One region of the Buttiauxella noackiae genome, then DNA from elsewhere that is predicted to be linked to it. Evidence: predicted binding sites of a transcription regulator. Region 1 holds the regulator's gene; each other region holds the start of a gene.
What was found. Region 1 encodes LexA, which represses DNA repair genes until DNA is damaged. Its sites were predicted from a motif close to TNCTGTATGTACATACAGNA; they were not measured.
Positions count from the first base shown of each region.

Region 2: a site for LexA is predicted at 2,243-2,262, ahead of IX31_RS06320 (DNA translocase FtsK 4TM domain-containing protein). Genes of this name have one in related genera too.
Region 3: a site for LexA is predicted at 1,873-1,892, ahead of sbmC (DNA gyrase inhibitor SbmC). Genes of this name have one in related genera too.

Region 1 is NZ_JPRU01000001.1:1,843,549-1,847,837, forward strand. Features, by position in the region: gene dinF (MATE family efflux transporter DinF) at 114-1,445, opposite strand; gene lexA (transcriptional repressor LexA) at 1,520-2,128, opposite strand; gene IX31_RS08340 (diacylglycerol kinase) at 2,237-2,605, opposite strand; gene plsB (glycerol-3-phosphate 1-O-acyltransferase PlsB) at 2,732-4,289, shown strand, end outside.
Region 2 is NZ_JPRU01000001.1:1,375,260-1,379,548, forward strand. Features, by position in the region: gene IX31_RS06320 (DNA translocase FtsK 4TM domain-containing protein) at 1-2,179, opposite strand, end outside; gene lrp (leucine-responsive transcriptional regulator Lrp) at 2,301-2,795, opposite strand; gene trxB (thioredoxin-disulfide reductase) at 3,286-4,254, shown strand.
Region 3 is NZ_JPRU01000002.1:753,714-758,002, reverse strand. Features, by position in the region: gene sbcB (exodeoxyribonuclease I) at 1-280, opposite strand, end outside; gene dacD (serine-type D-Ala-D-Ala carboxypeptidase DacD) at 546-1,712, shown strand; gene sbmC (DNA gyrase inhibitor SbmC) at 1,917-2,387, shown strand; gene IX31_RS11995 (FUSC family protein) at 2,476-3,534, shown strand; gene IX31_RS11990 (DUF496 family protein) at 3,743-4,063, shown strand; gene IX31_RS11985 (GHMP family kinase ATP-binding protein) at 4,190-4,289, opposite strand, start outside.

The sequences.
Region 1 (4,289 bases):
CAACGTCCATTGTGTTGCCGTTCGACTAACACCCACTATCTGCTGGACGTGATAATAATTGTAGCCAAGGATATGGCAGTATGGATAAAACTAAGAATCTTTAACCACATGGCTTAAATTTGTACATTGGTAAACCAACTATTTTGCCGCCAGTGGCGACGCCAAATCCACCCCAAAGACAAGCCTCGTAGTGCCAGAAACACCGCGATGGATAGCCACAAGCCGTGATTGCCTAAATATGGAACCGTGAAGAGCGTTAGCCCGAAACCCAGAGCGGCAACCGCCATGCTATTTCGCATCTCAGCGCCTCTTGTCGCGCCAATAAACATCCCATCCAGCAAGTAGCACCAGACACCGACTACGGGTAACACAATCTGCCAGTGGAGATAGCGATCGGCCTGGAGCTGTAATTGGGGAATGGACGTCAGAAGAGAAACAATTTGCTCACCAAACAGGGCATACACAAGGGCAAACATCAGCGCGACCAAACCCGCCTGGCGACAAGCCGCACCCCAGACCTCGAGTAATTGACCGCGATTTTTTGCACCATAGGCTTGCCCGGAATGGGCTTCGACGGCATAGGCAAAACCATCAAGCGCATAAGCGGTAAACGTCAGAAGCGTCATCAACACCGCATTGACGGCTACGATTTCGCTGCCCAGGCGCGCACCGAATATAGTCACTGAGGCGAAACAAACCTGTAGCAGCAGCGAGCGCAACATGATGTCCCGATTGAGCGCCAGCAAGCGGCGAACATTGCCACGCCACGAGTTTTTGAGCATCTCAAAGCTGATACCCCGTAACCCCATCACCTTTTTCACCATCAGCAATCCGATGATAAATGTCGCGTATTCAGCAGTGACAGTCGCAAGCGCCGCCCCCTGAACATCCATATGCAACCCCATCACCAGCCACACATCCAGTACGATATTCAGGACATTGCCGACAACCAGCAAGATAACCGGAGCTCGCGCGTACTGAACACCTAACAACCATCCCAGTAAAACGAGGTTTGCAAGCGAGGCTGGCGCACTCAGCCAGCGGATTTCAAGAAAGCGTTGCGCTTGTACGAGCACATCCTGATTGCCGCCGACAATTTGTAAAGCGAGTGAAATGAGGGGATCACGCAGTAAGACAATTGCCACCCCAGCCCCTAGTGCCAGTAATAATGGCTGCACTAGTGCACGAGCTAACGCTGAGGGATTATTGGCTCCAAAAGCCTGCGCAGTTAACCCTGTGGTACTCATTCGCAAAAACAGCAGCAACATAAACAGGAAGCTGGTTGCTGTCGCACCAATGGCAACACCGCCCAGATAAACAGGGCTATCCAGATGACCAATAACAGCCGTATCGACAAGGCCAAGCAGCGGGACGGTAATGTTGGAGAAAATCATGGGTAAAGCGAGGCGCCAGAGCGCACGATCCGCCGTGGAGAATAATTGCATGACCTCTCCTGAAGGAGATCAAAGAGAATTAAGACGGTGATGCGCACTCTAAATGCGCATCACCTGAAGAGATTTTACAGCCAGTCGCCGTTGCGAATAACCCCAACAGCCAGCCCTTCAATAGAGAAGTTATGCTCACGCAGGTCAACTACAATCGGTTCAAACTCACTGTTTTCTGGCAGCAAATGAACGGTATTGCCCTGTTGTTTTAGACGTTTAACGGTAACTTCATCGTCGATACGCGCGACAACAACCTGGCCATTACGCACATCCTGTGTTTTATGAACCGCAAGCAGATCGCCATCCATAATGCCGATGTCTTTCATCGACATACCGCTGACGCGCAGCAAAAAGTCAGCATTCGGTTTAAACAGTGATGGGTCGACCTGATAATGGCCTTCGATGTGTTGCTGTGCCAGGAGTGGCTCACCTGCAGCAACACGCCCAACCAGCGGAATACCGGAGACTTCTTCCACCAGCAAACGGATGCCGCGTGAGGCACCAGAAACAATCTCAAGCACACCTTTACGGGCAAGTGCTTTTAAATGCTCTTCAGCGGCGTTCGGAGAACGGAACCCCAGACGTTGAGCAATCTCGGCACGAGTCGGTGGCATGCCGGTCTGGCTGATATGATCCCGAATAAGATCAAACACCTCTTGCTGCCTGGTAGTTAACGCTTTCATTCCGCCCCCTGGGTGTTTATACAGTTATGCTGTGAGTATATACAGTCAAAGGTCAATTTGGAACCATAAATTAAGCAAAAAACCAGGCACTTAACTATTCTGGAAAGATCACCGCAAATGCGACCAAAGCAGCGTGACCCAGGTAATTACCGCGAGGATAATTGCGATTAATACAGCGGCCGAGCCCATATCTTTGGCGCGTCCTGAAAGCTCGTGATAATCAGTGCCAACACGGTCGACAAGGGCCTCAATAGCGCTATTGAGAATCTCAACAATCATGACCAACACGACTGAACCGATAAGTAGAATACGGGTGATAGGATCGACATCTAACCAACATGCGATGGCAATGGCGATAACGGCAGAAACGCCTTCCTGGCGGAACGCTGCTTCATTGATCCAGGCAGCTTTAAGCCCTTTCCAGGAATAGCCTGCGGCTTTGATGATACGGGTAAGTCCAGTGGTACTGCTCGCCATTTTGGGAAACCTTTTCAAATTATTTGCATCAATGCTTGTCAAAATTATAACGCCACAGAAATCTGGGTGAGATTCTGATATTCTTGCGGCGAATTTGCATCATTAACCTGAGGCTTTACATCGTTTATGTCAGGCTGGCCAAGAATCTACTACAAATTACTTAATTTACCATTAGGCGTTCTGGTAAAGAGCAAGTCCATTCCGGCTGATCCACAAGCCGAACTGGGCTTAGATCCCACACGCCCAATAATGTACGTTCTGCCTTATAACTCAAAGGCGGACTTATTAACCCTGCGCGCACAATGCCTCGCGCACAACTTGCCCGACCCTCTCGAACCGTTAGAGATCGACGGTGCGGTATTGCCGCGCTATGTCTTTATCCATGGCGGTCCGCGCGTGTTCACCTATTACACGCCAAAAGAAGAGTCGATCAAGCTGTTCCATGATTATCTCGACTTACACCGCAGCAATCCAAATCTGGATGTGCAGATGGTGCCGGTATCGGTGATGTTTGGCCGCTCTCCGGGCCGCGAAAAAGGCGAAGTTAATCCGCCATTGAAAATGCTTAACGGCATTCAGAAATTTTTCGCAGTCTCGTGGCTTGGGCGCGACAGCTTTGTGCGTTTCTCTGCACCAGTTTCGCTACGCCAGATGGCAACCGATCACGGTACAGACAAAAAAATCGCCCAAAAACTGGCACGCGTGGCGCGTATGCACTTTGCTCGCCAGCGTTTAGCGACTGTTGGCCCGCGTCTGCCGGTACGTCAGGATCTGTTTAATAAGCTTCTGGCCTCAAAAGCTATTGCCCGTGCAGTAGAAGATGAAGCGCGCAGCAAGAAAATCTCCCATGAAAAAGCGCAGCAAAATGCTGTTGCCTTAATGGAAGAGATTGCGGCGAACTTCTCTTATGAAGCCGTTCGTCTAACCGACCGTGTGTTAGGTCTGACGTGGAACCGTTTGTACCAGGGCATTAACGTTCATAACGCTGAGCGTGTGCGCCAACTGGCTCATGACGGCCATGAGATTGTCTATGTGCCCTGCCACCGCAGCCACATGGACTACATGCTTCTGTCTTACGTGCTCTATCACCAGGGGCTTGTTCCTCCGCACATTGCGGCGGGTATCAACCTGAATTTCTGGCCAGCAGGCCCGATCTTCCGCCGCCTGGGCGCGTTCTTTATTCGTCGTACCTTTAAGGGCAGCAAACTCTACTCCACCGTGTTCCGTGAATATCTTGGTGAGCTGTTCAGCCGTGGATATTCCGTTGAATACTTTGTGGAAGGTGGCCGTTCTCGTACCGGCCGTTTGCTTGACCCGAAAACCGGTACGCTGTCGATGACCATTCAGGCCATGCTGCGCGGCGGTACTCGTCCAATTACATTGGTGCCGATTTACATTGGCTACGAGCATGTAATGGAAGTGGGGACTTACGCGAAAGAACTGCGCGGTGCGACCAAAGAAAAAGAGAGCTTCATGCAGATGGTGCGTGGGCTGAGCAAGCTGCGTAACCTCGGCCAGGGCTATGTTAACTTCGGCGAACCAATGCCGTTGATGACATTCCTCAACCAGCGAGTGCCTGAGTGGCGTGATTCAATCGACCCGATTGAAGCCATCCGCCCGGCATGGTTAACGCCAACGGTTAATGAAATTGCTGCCGAACTGATGGTGCGTATTAACAATGCAG
Region 2 (4,289 bases), 470 kb from region 1:
GTTGTTGCACATGCGGCGGTGGAACTGCCTGCCAATTTTGCGATTGCTGCACAGGAACAGGTTCTTCAACGTGACCCGGCGTAAACAATGGCTCACTCGGCCCATCGTTAACTAACGTTTTCATTGGTGAGAAATCAAAATCATCCAATGAGAACGGCACATTATTTGGCTGTTGCTGATTCGGCTGCTGCTGGGGTTCTGAATAACGCTGTTGCTGTTGTGCAGCAAACTGGCGGGCTAATTCAGCCTGCTCGGCCTCATCTTCGTCTTGCTGCAAAGAGTCGTCTTCATACTCTTCACCATAACGCTGCTGCTGTTGAGCCGCAAACTGGCGAGCAAGTTCATGCTGTTCCATTTCTTGTGCATCGTCAGCATAGTCGTCTTCAATATCCATGCCATTCTGGCGACGCGCTTCCTCTTCAGCCATACGCTGAGACGGCAACTTAATTCCGTAAGAGGCAAGTTCACGACGAGTCGGCACGCGTACACGATTTGGACGTGGTAGCTGTGGGCCAATCCCCTCTTTAACCTGAGGGCGTGGCGCATCGCTGGCAATACTGAATACCGGACTAAACGCAGCCACGGCACCCGCAGCTTTCGCTGCGTCTTTAACACCTTGCGGAACAGATGGAGCCGCTACGATCGGAACCTCCGGCACAACGCCAGAGAAGCCCTGAGGTATAGCTGGCGCTTCAGAACGTGAAGAATCCGGTACTGATGTTGATGCAAATGCCGGGGAACTGTCATACCCATAAGGATCGGGTTTCGGTTCATTAACCGGCTGATACCAGGCCGCCAGTTGTTCACGTTCACGAGCACGTTTGGCTTCGACTTCTTCAAAATGATAGATCGGTGGACGAACGGCCGGCTTTATCTCTTCAACAGGTTCAGGCTCAGCAATTGGTTGAACGGGTGTTGGATCGTAATAAATTGGCTGAACTGGAGCTGGTTCAACAACAGGCTGAACCATTTCTGGTTCAGACCAATGGCTGGTCACCTGTTGCGGGTTGTATTGTTCCGCTGCTCGAGGCGCATGGTAACTTTCAGGTGTCGGCGCAAGCACTGGTTCAGGAGTCACCGTGGTCGGTGCAGGTTCCCAGGCGATTGCCGGAGTCTCCGCCACTTCCGGCGCAGGCGTGGCTACAGGAGATACGGTACCCGTTGGCATCACTGGAGCGGCATAAGCAGGGTTCGCCATTGCGGCAGCAGCAGCGACTGGCGCGACAATAGACTGTCCGTGTAATAGCGGATCGTACTCATCGCTTTCTGGCAACGTTGCTTTGTTACCAGAGAAGAGCACGTCATCTTCCGGGAATGTGGCTTTATTTGGCGAGAACAAAACATCATCCTCGGCATCATCCATTCTTTTGCCAGAAAATAGCGCCGAGTCTGTTTTGCGTGCATTTGGATTGGCGAATTTCTCTGAGATACGCTGCTTGCGAGCCAATGCCCCACGTAAAATACGCGCACGACGAGACTCACGCTTTTCTACTGCTGGTGCGTGTTCTTCATCATGTTCTTCTTCGTCGTCGTAATCATCGTCCTGCCAGGTGTTATCCCGGCGGGTGCGGTTGCTGGCAAACGTCAGCACGCTCAAAGTTGCGCTACCAATTTTCTCAGCAATACCGACCCAGGACCAACCAGTAAACAACGTTAGACCTGCCGCCCACACGCACAACAGAGCAATAGTACCGCCACTGCTGTTAAGCAATGGCATCATGGCAGTGCTCAGCAAACTACCGATCACCCCGCCGGAGGCAAAATACCAAATATCATCGGCGTTAATCGCAGCAAGGCCGCAGGCGGTAAGTACCATGGCCAATACGCCTATAAGGCGTAAGGAAACGGCAAAATAATCAATAAATTCTTCGTTATCCCGATTGCGGAAAGTAAACCAACACGCACCGATAATGATAACCGGAATGGTGTAGGCCATTACGCCAAAAATAAACAGCAGCGTATCGGCCAACCACGCACCCGGCATCCCACCTAAATTATGAATAGGTTCGTGCCATGCGGTTTGTGACCAACTGGGATCGGAAGGATTAAAACTAAGCAGCGCTACCATCAAATAGACGGCAAAAATGGCAACAAGGAGGAGTAAGGCCTCTAATGCCCGACGCCCGCTGCTGAGTTTCCTCAATGTAACTTCTTTTTCTTCGGTGTATTCCTGGCTCAAGTAAGACTCTCCAGGTCCTTAATAAATATGGAGAGCCACAGTGCCGGGCATTCCCGGCACTGTGGCTGTATGAATGACCAGGAGTGTAACCAAAATACGCAGATTTTGCACCTGGCCCGTGTTAACGGGTCTTAATAACCAGACGATTGCTCTGTTTGACCTCTTCCATGACCACATAGGTACGGGTATCGTTCACACCCGGCAGTCGCAACAAGGTCTCGCCTAGTAATTTGCGGTACGCAGACATATCAGGCACACGAGTCTTCAACAAATAGTCGAAATCACCGGATACCAAATGACACTCTTGAATTTCTTCAAGTTTTTGCACTGCGGCGTTAAATTGCTCAAACACATCTGGCGCGCCACGATTCAGAGTAATCTCAACAAAAACCAGAAGTGATGCATCCAGATAATGCGGGTTCAACAGAGCGGTATAGCCCTGAATGAAACCCTGTCGTTCCAGACGACGCACGCGCTCAAGGCACGGAGTCGGTGAAAGCCCAACACGCTTCGAAAGCTCGACGTTGGAAATACGCCCATCCTTCTGTAGCTCATTAAGAATGTTACGATCGATGCGGTCGAGATCTTTGCCAGGGCGCTTCTTACTATCTACCATTATTATTGTCTCTCTGTGTTCCTTCCTTCACCTGCCATAACCCGGTCAACGTCACTGTTCCGGGTGTACGTGAGAAGACCGGTGCCCAACGGCTGCCATCGACATCACTCATGGCGTCTGTCCACGCCATGAGTAGATTTCAATAACCCGGTAAAATTGCATCAGGTATGCGTGATTATTTTACTGCTCTCATACCAAATGTTTTTCTTCCTCGAATGTTTTCGCAAATGCTTAGCGGATTGTCAAAGCAAAACATCGAAATTTAGTGGAACGTGCCATATATCCGGGGCACTTGATGATTATTCATCACTTTACCTGCGTGACTAATTACCCTATTTAGACGGATTTTTATGCGTTTTATATGCGTTAAGCAATGGCTGATTGAGTTGAGCTATTACACATATAGTTAACAAAATCGCTGCACCCTTTTTTTAACCCGCCAAATTCCCTACAATCCCTCGATTGTCTGCCAACGAACAATGAGGATCTCATGGGCACCGCTAAACACAGTAAATTGCTAATTCTTGGCTCCGGCCCTGCGGGCTACACCGCAGCAGTCTACGCGGCGCGCGCCAACCTCAAGCCCGTTTTAATTACCGGGATGGAAAAAGGTGGCCAATTGACCACTACGACCGAAGTCGAGAACTGGCCGGGTGATCCAAATGACCTGACTGGCCCCGCTCTGATGGAGCGCATGCACGAACACGCAACTAAATTCGAAACCGAAATTCTGTTCGATCACATTTCTAAAGTTGATCTCCAGAATCGTCCATTCCGTCTGTCGGGTGACAGCGGTGAATACACGTGTGATGCGTTGATCATCGCAACCGGCGCTTCAGCACGTTACCTGGGGCTGCCTTCAGAAGAGGCATTTAAAGGCCGTGGCGTTTCCGCCTGCGCTACCTGCGATGGTTTCTTCTACCGCAATCAAAAAGTTGCAGTCATCGGCGGCGGTAACACCGCAGTTGAAGAAGCGCTTTATCTGGCAAACATTGCCTCTGAAGTGCATTTGATTCACCGCCGCGACAGCTTCCGTGCGGAAAAAATCCTTATTAATCGCCTGATGGATAAGGTGAAGAACGGCAATATCGTACTTCACACTAACCGCACGCTGGATGAAGTCACTGGCGATCAAATGGGTGTTAGTGGTTTGCGTCTGCGCGATGCGCATAACACTGACCAGACGGAAGAGTTAGAAGTTGCGGGTCTGTTTGTTGCTATCGGCCACAGCCCGAACACTGGGATTTTTGACGGTCAGCTAGAGCTGGAGAATGGTTACATCAAAGTGCAGTCCGGTATCCACGGTAATGCCACGCAAACCAGCATCCCTGGTGTATTTGCTGCAGGTGATGTTATGGACCACATCTATCGCCAGGCAATTACCTCTGCAGGCACAGGATGTATGGCTGCATTAGATGCTGAGCGTTACCTGGACGGACTCGCCGAACAGAATAAATAACTCTCGTAATCCATAGCGACAATTTGAAGATACGT
Region 3 (4,289 bases), on a different contig from region 1:
GCACAGTAAAAATACTATGAATACGTTTTGCAAAATCCGCTTCATTCACGCCATGCGCCAATGCGTGTTGTGGCGTAATGCCTGTAATCATCACCGCTTCTGGCTGGGGTAGGTAGTCATCAGCGGGTTTGCAATAGAAAACTTCTGGCTCACCGATAACATTGAATTGGTCATCGGTACGTATCGCTGCAAATTGCGCCGGTCGGTCAAGAGAAGGACTCTTACCGAAAGTTTCATAATCATGAAAGAGGAAGGTCGGTTGCTGCGTTGATTTTTCCACGGCTCATTTCCGCCCTTGAGTGTTGTTTAACATACTGTTATTAAACTGAAATCCCACTAAAACTCTCTCCATGTTTCCATCTTGATTATCAGGTGCTGCATAAGTGCATGGTAAACCATTAATAAGCCTCCTGCATCACCATGAAAAGCACTCAAGCTATCCATCCCATTCTTTCTGTTCATAACTTTTTGCAATTTAATTGCGAAAAAAGTCGAAAACTCCAGTAAAAGAAGCGGCTAAATTTATTGTTACCGAGGGTATATCGTTGAAGATCCGTCTGTTTGCTGTCTGTTCACTGCTGTCATTTTCTGCTCACTCCGCTTTTGCCGACGATACCTTTGTTAATGCACCACCACCGCCACAAATCCAGGCGGGCTCATGGGTATTGATGGATTACACCACCGGGCAAGTTCTGACTGCGCAAAATGAACACGTGCGACGCAACCCAGCGAGTCTTACCAAACTGATGACCGGTTATGTGGTCGATCGCGCCATCGATAGCGGGCGCATCTCACCTGACGATATGGTAACCGTTGGCAAAGATGCCTGGGCGAAAGACAATCCGGTGTTTGACGGTTCATCGTTAATGTTCCTCAAAGCAGGAGACAGATTAACGGTCCGTGATTTAAGCCGCGGCTTAATTGTTGATTCGGGTAACGATGCATGTGTAGCCCTGGCCGATTACGTGGCGGGCGGGCAGCCACAGTTTGTGGCGATGATGAACAAATATGTGCAGCAACTCCGCTTGCGCGATACCCATTTTGAAACGGTTCATGGCCTTGATGCACCGGGTCAGCATAGCTCGGCCTACGATCTTGCGGTGTTATCCCGCGCCATCATCCACGGTGAGCCTGACTTCTATCATATGTACAGCGAGCGCAGCCTCACCTGGAATGGCATCACTCAGCAGAATCGCAACGGCCTGCTTTGGGATAAAAATCTCGACGTTGATGGGCTGAAAACTGGCCACACAGCCAGCGCCGGCTTTAACATTATTGCTTCCAGCGTTGATGGCGATCGCCGCCTGATTGCCGTTGTAATGGGCGGAGAAAGTCCGAAAGGGCGTGAAGAGCAGGCGCGTAAATTATTGCATTGGGGTCAGGATAATTTTGATACCGTGCAGGTGCTGCATAAAGGCAAAAAAATTGGTACCGAAACCATCTGGTACGGTGATAAGAAGAAAGTAGAAGTTGGCACCAATCAGGATGTGTATCTGGCGCTGCCAAAATCAGAAGTGCCAAACATTAAAGCCAAATATGTTCTCGATAAACCAGAAATGGAAGCGCCTGTCCTGGCAAACCAGCATGTCGGTGAAGTTGAACTTTTTGACCGCGACAAGCTGATTGCACACTGGCCATTGGTGACGCTAACTGACGTCAAAAAGGGCAGTGCGTGGTCGCGATTTAGCGATTATCTGAGCCACAAGCTGTAGTTGCTTAAACATTTTAATTGGCTGACTTTTTGTCGGCCTTTTTTTCGCCTGTAGCCCTAACCAGTGCTTCTCGGCTGTACTACGATCTATTGGCGTAAAGCGATCTTGCTCGCAAAGCAACCACATCACCTTGCCAAAGGATTGCTTCCCTGCAATAGAGGGGTGTATTTATATACAGTGCTTTTAATCGGGTCAGGAGGTCATATGGAATTTAACGTACAACAAGTTCATGAGCGTAAAGTAGCGGGTTTTCATATGGTAGGGCCGTGGGAAAAAACGGTTCAACAAGGATTTGAGCAACTTTCTCTATGGGTGAAATCTCATAAAGTTGTCGGTGAAGAGTGGCTGGCGGTGTACTACGATAACCCAGATGTCGTACCTGCGGAAAAGCTCCGTTGCGATACGGTTGTTTCTGTTGCGGAAGATTTTACCGTGCCTGAAAACAGTGAAGGTGTCATCACTACACGCATCGAAGCAGGGCAATATGCCGTCGCACGCGCACGTGTTGATAACAATGATTTTCAGCAGCAATGGGAAAGTTTCTTCGATGCTGTAGAAGGCGATAATCGCTACCAGATAACCGGCAAACCGTGCTTCGAGCACTATCTGAATGATGGTTCCGAAAGTGGGGTATGGGAAATTGATATGTATATCCCTGTAGCAGATCAAGTCTGAAGCTGATGGGGGCTTTGGCCCCCTAACTTTGTGATGCTCATCCTAAAAAAATAGGTACAATCACGCTTTTGTTTCAGGAGAGCCGGGTGTGCGCCCCGACAAATCATTAAGCCCGTTTGAACTCCGCGTTTATCGCAATTATCGAATGGTGCATGGCGTGCGTATCGCGCTGGCATTTGTTCTTACCTTTCTCATTGTTCATCTTCTGAAAGTTCCGGAAGGTACATGGCCATTAATCACTTTAGTGGTGGTGATGGGGCCAATTTCCTTTTGGGGAAATGTGGTACCTCGAGCCTTTGAACGTATCGGTGGCACTATCTGTGGCGCAACCATGGGGCTTATTGCGCTTAGGTTAGAATTGTTCTCTCTGCCATTGATGTTGGTTTGGTGTGCTTTCGCGATGTTTATTTGCGGTTATCTGGCACTGGGGAAACGCCCTTATCAGGCTCTGCTGATTGGCATTACCCTTGCAGTTGTGGTGGGTGCACCAGCTGGCGATATGGAAATTGCGATGTGGCGCAGTGGTGATGTTATCTTCGGATCATTACTGGCAATGCTATTTACCAGTATTTATCCGCAGCGTGCGTTTATTCACTGGCGTATTCAAATGGCGAATTTCGTCACCGCGTTTGGCCGGGTTTATAACGCAGGTTTATCCCCGAACTTACTCGAGCGTCCGCGGCTGGAAAAACACCTGCATCAGGTGTTAACCGATGTGGTGAAAATGCGCGCGCTGATTGGGCCGAGCAGCAAAGAAACCCACATCCAGAAATCTATTTTCGAAGCGATACAAACTGTCAGCCGAAATATGGTGTGCACGCTTGAGCTGCAAATCAATGCTTACTGGGCTTCCCGAGAGAGCCATTTCCTGATGATCAATGCTCATACTCTGCGTGATACTCAGCAGATGACGCAACGCACGCTTGCAGCGATTGCCCTGGCATTGCATGACGGCAACCCATCACCGATTTCTGCGAATAACGAAAAATTGACCGAAATCGTCAGCGAGTTGCGCCAGCTAATGCAGGAAGGTGAAAATGGGAAACTTCAGGAAACCCCAATTCACGGTTATGTGTGGTTGAGTCTGGAGCTTGCTCGCCAACTTGAATTACTCTCGCAGTTGATCTGCCGCGCGTTACGCAAATAATTGCGGGGCGCGGAGCGAATTGCTGGTTTCGATTCAGCACCAATTGAGGTTAAGATAGCGAAAGAGACTAATCGCCTGTAATGTTCGGGTTGTAGAGCCCGAAACCGAGCGGGGATAAAAGAATTGTCAGCGACCGCCGCTACCATTAAGGTAATCTTATGGCGGTTGTCTTAACGAATCCGAGTATGAAATTAGCAGGGGTATAAAAATGGAACAAACTAAACCTTCTTTCCAGGACGTGCTTGAGTTTGTGCGTCTGTTCCGTCGTAAAAACAAGCTGCAACGTGAGATTCAAGACGTTCAGAAAAAGATCCGTGATAACTCAAAACGTGTTCTGCTGCTTGATAACCTGAGCGACTACATTAAGCCTGGGATGAGCATTGAAGCTATTCAGGGCATCATTGCCAGCATGAAAACCGACTATGAAGACCGTGTTGATGACTACATCATCAAGAATGCTGAGCTGTCTAAAGAGCGTCGTGAAATTTCCAAAAAGCTGAAAGTGATGGGTGAAATCAAACCCGAGTAAATTTACCCGCCATACTTCGAGTGGGTTGGCTGCGTTCACTTGCCGCCTTCGTGCAATTCGAATTATTTAGGGTAAATAGTGTTGATTTTGAAAACCGCCGATTCGGCGGTTTTTTTTTGCAAGAACTCAGCGCACTCCGCCCTCTATCATCTTTACCAGATGCTGCTGTGGGTAATGCCTGTCAATCTCTAAATCCTTTATTAGCCAGAGGATTTTCTCAACATCC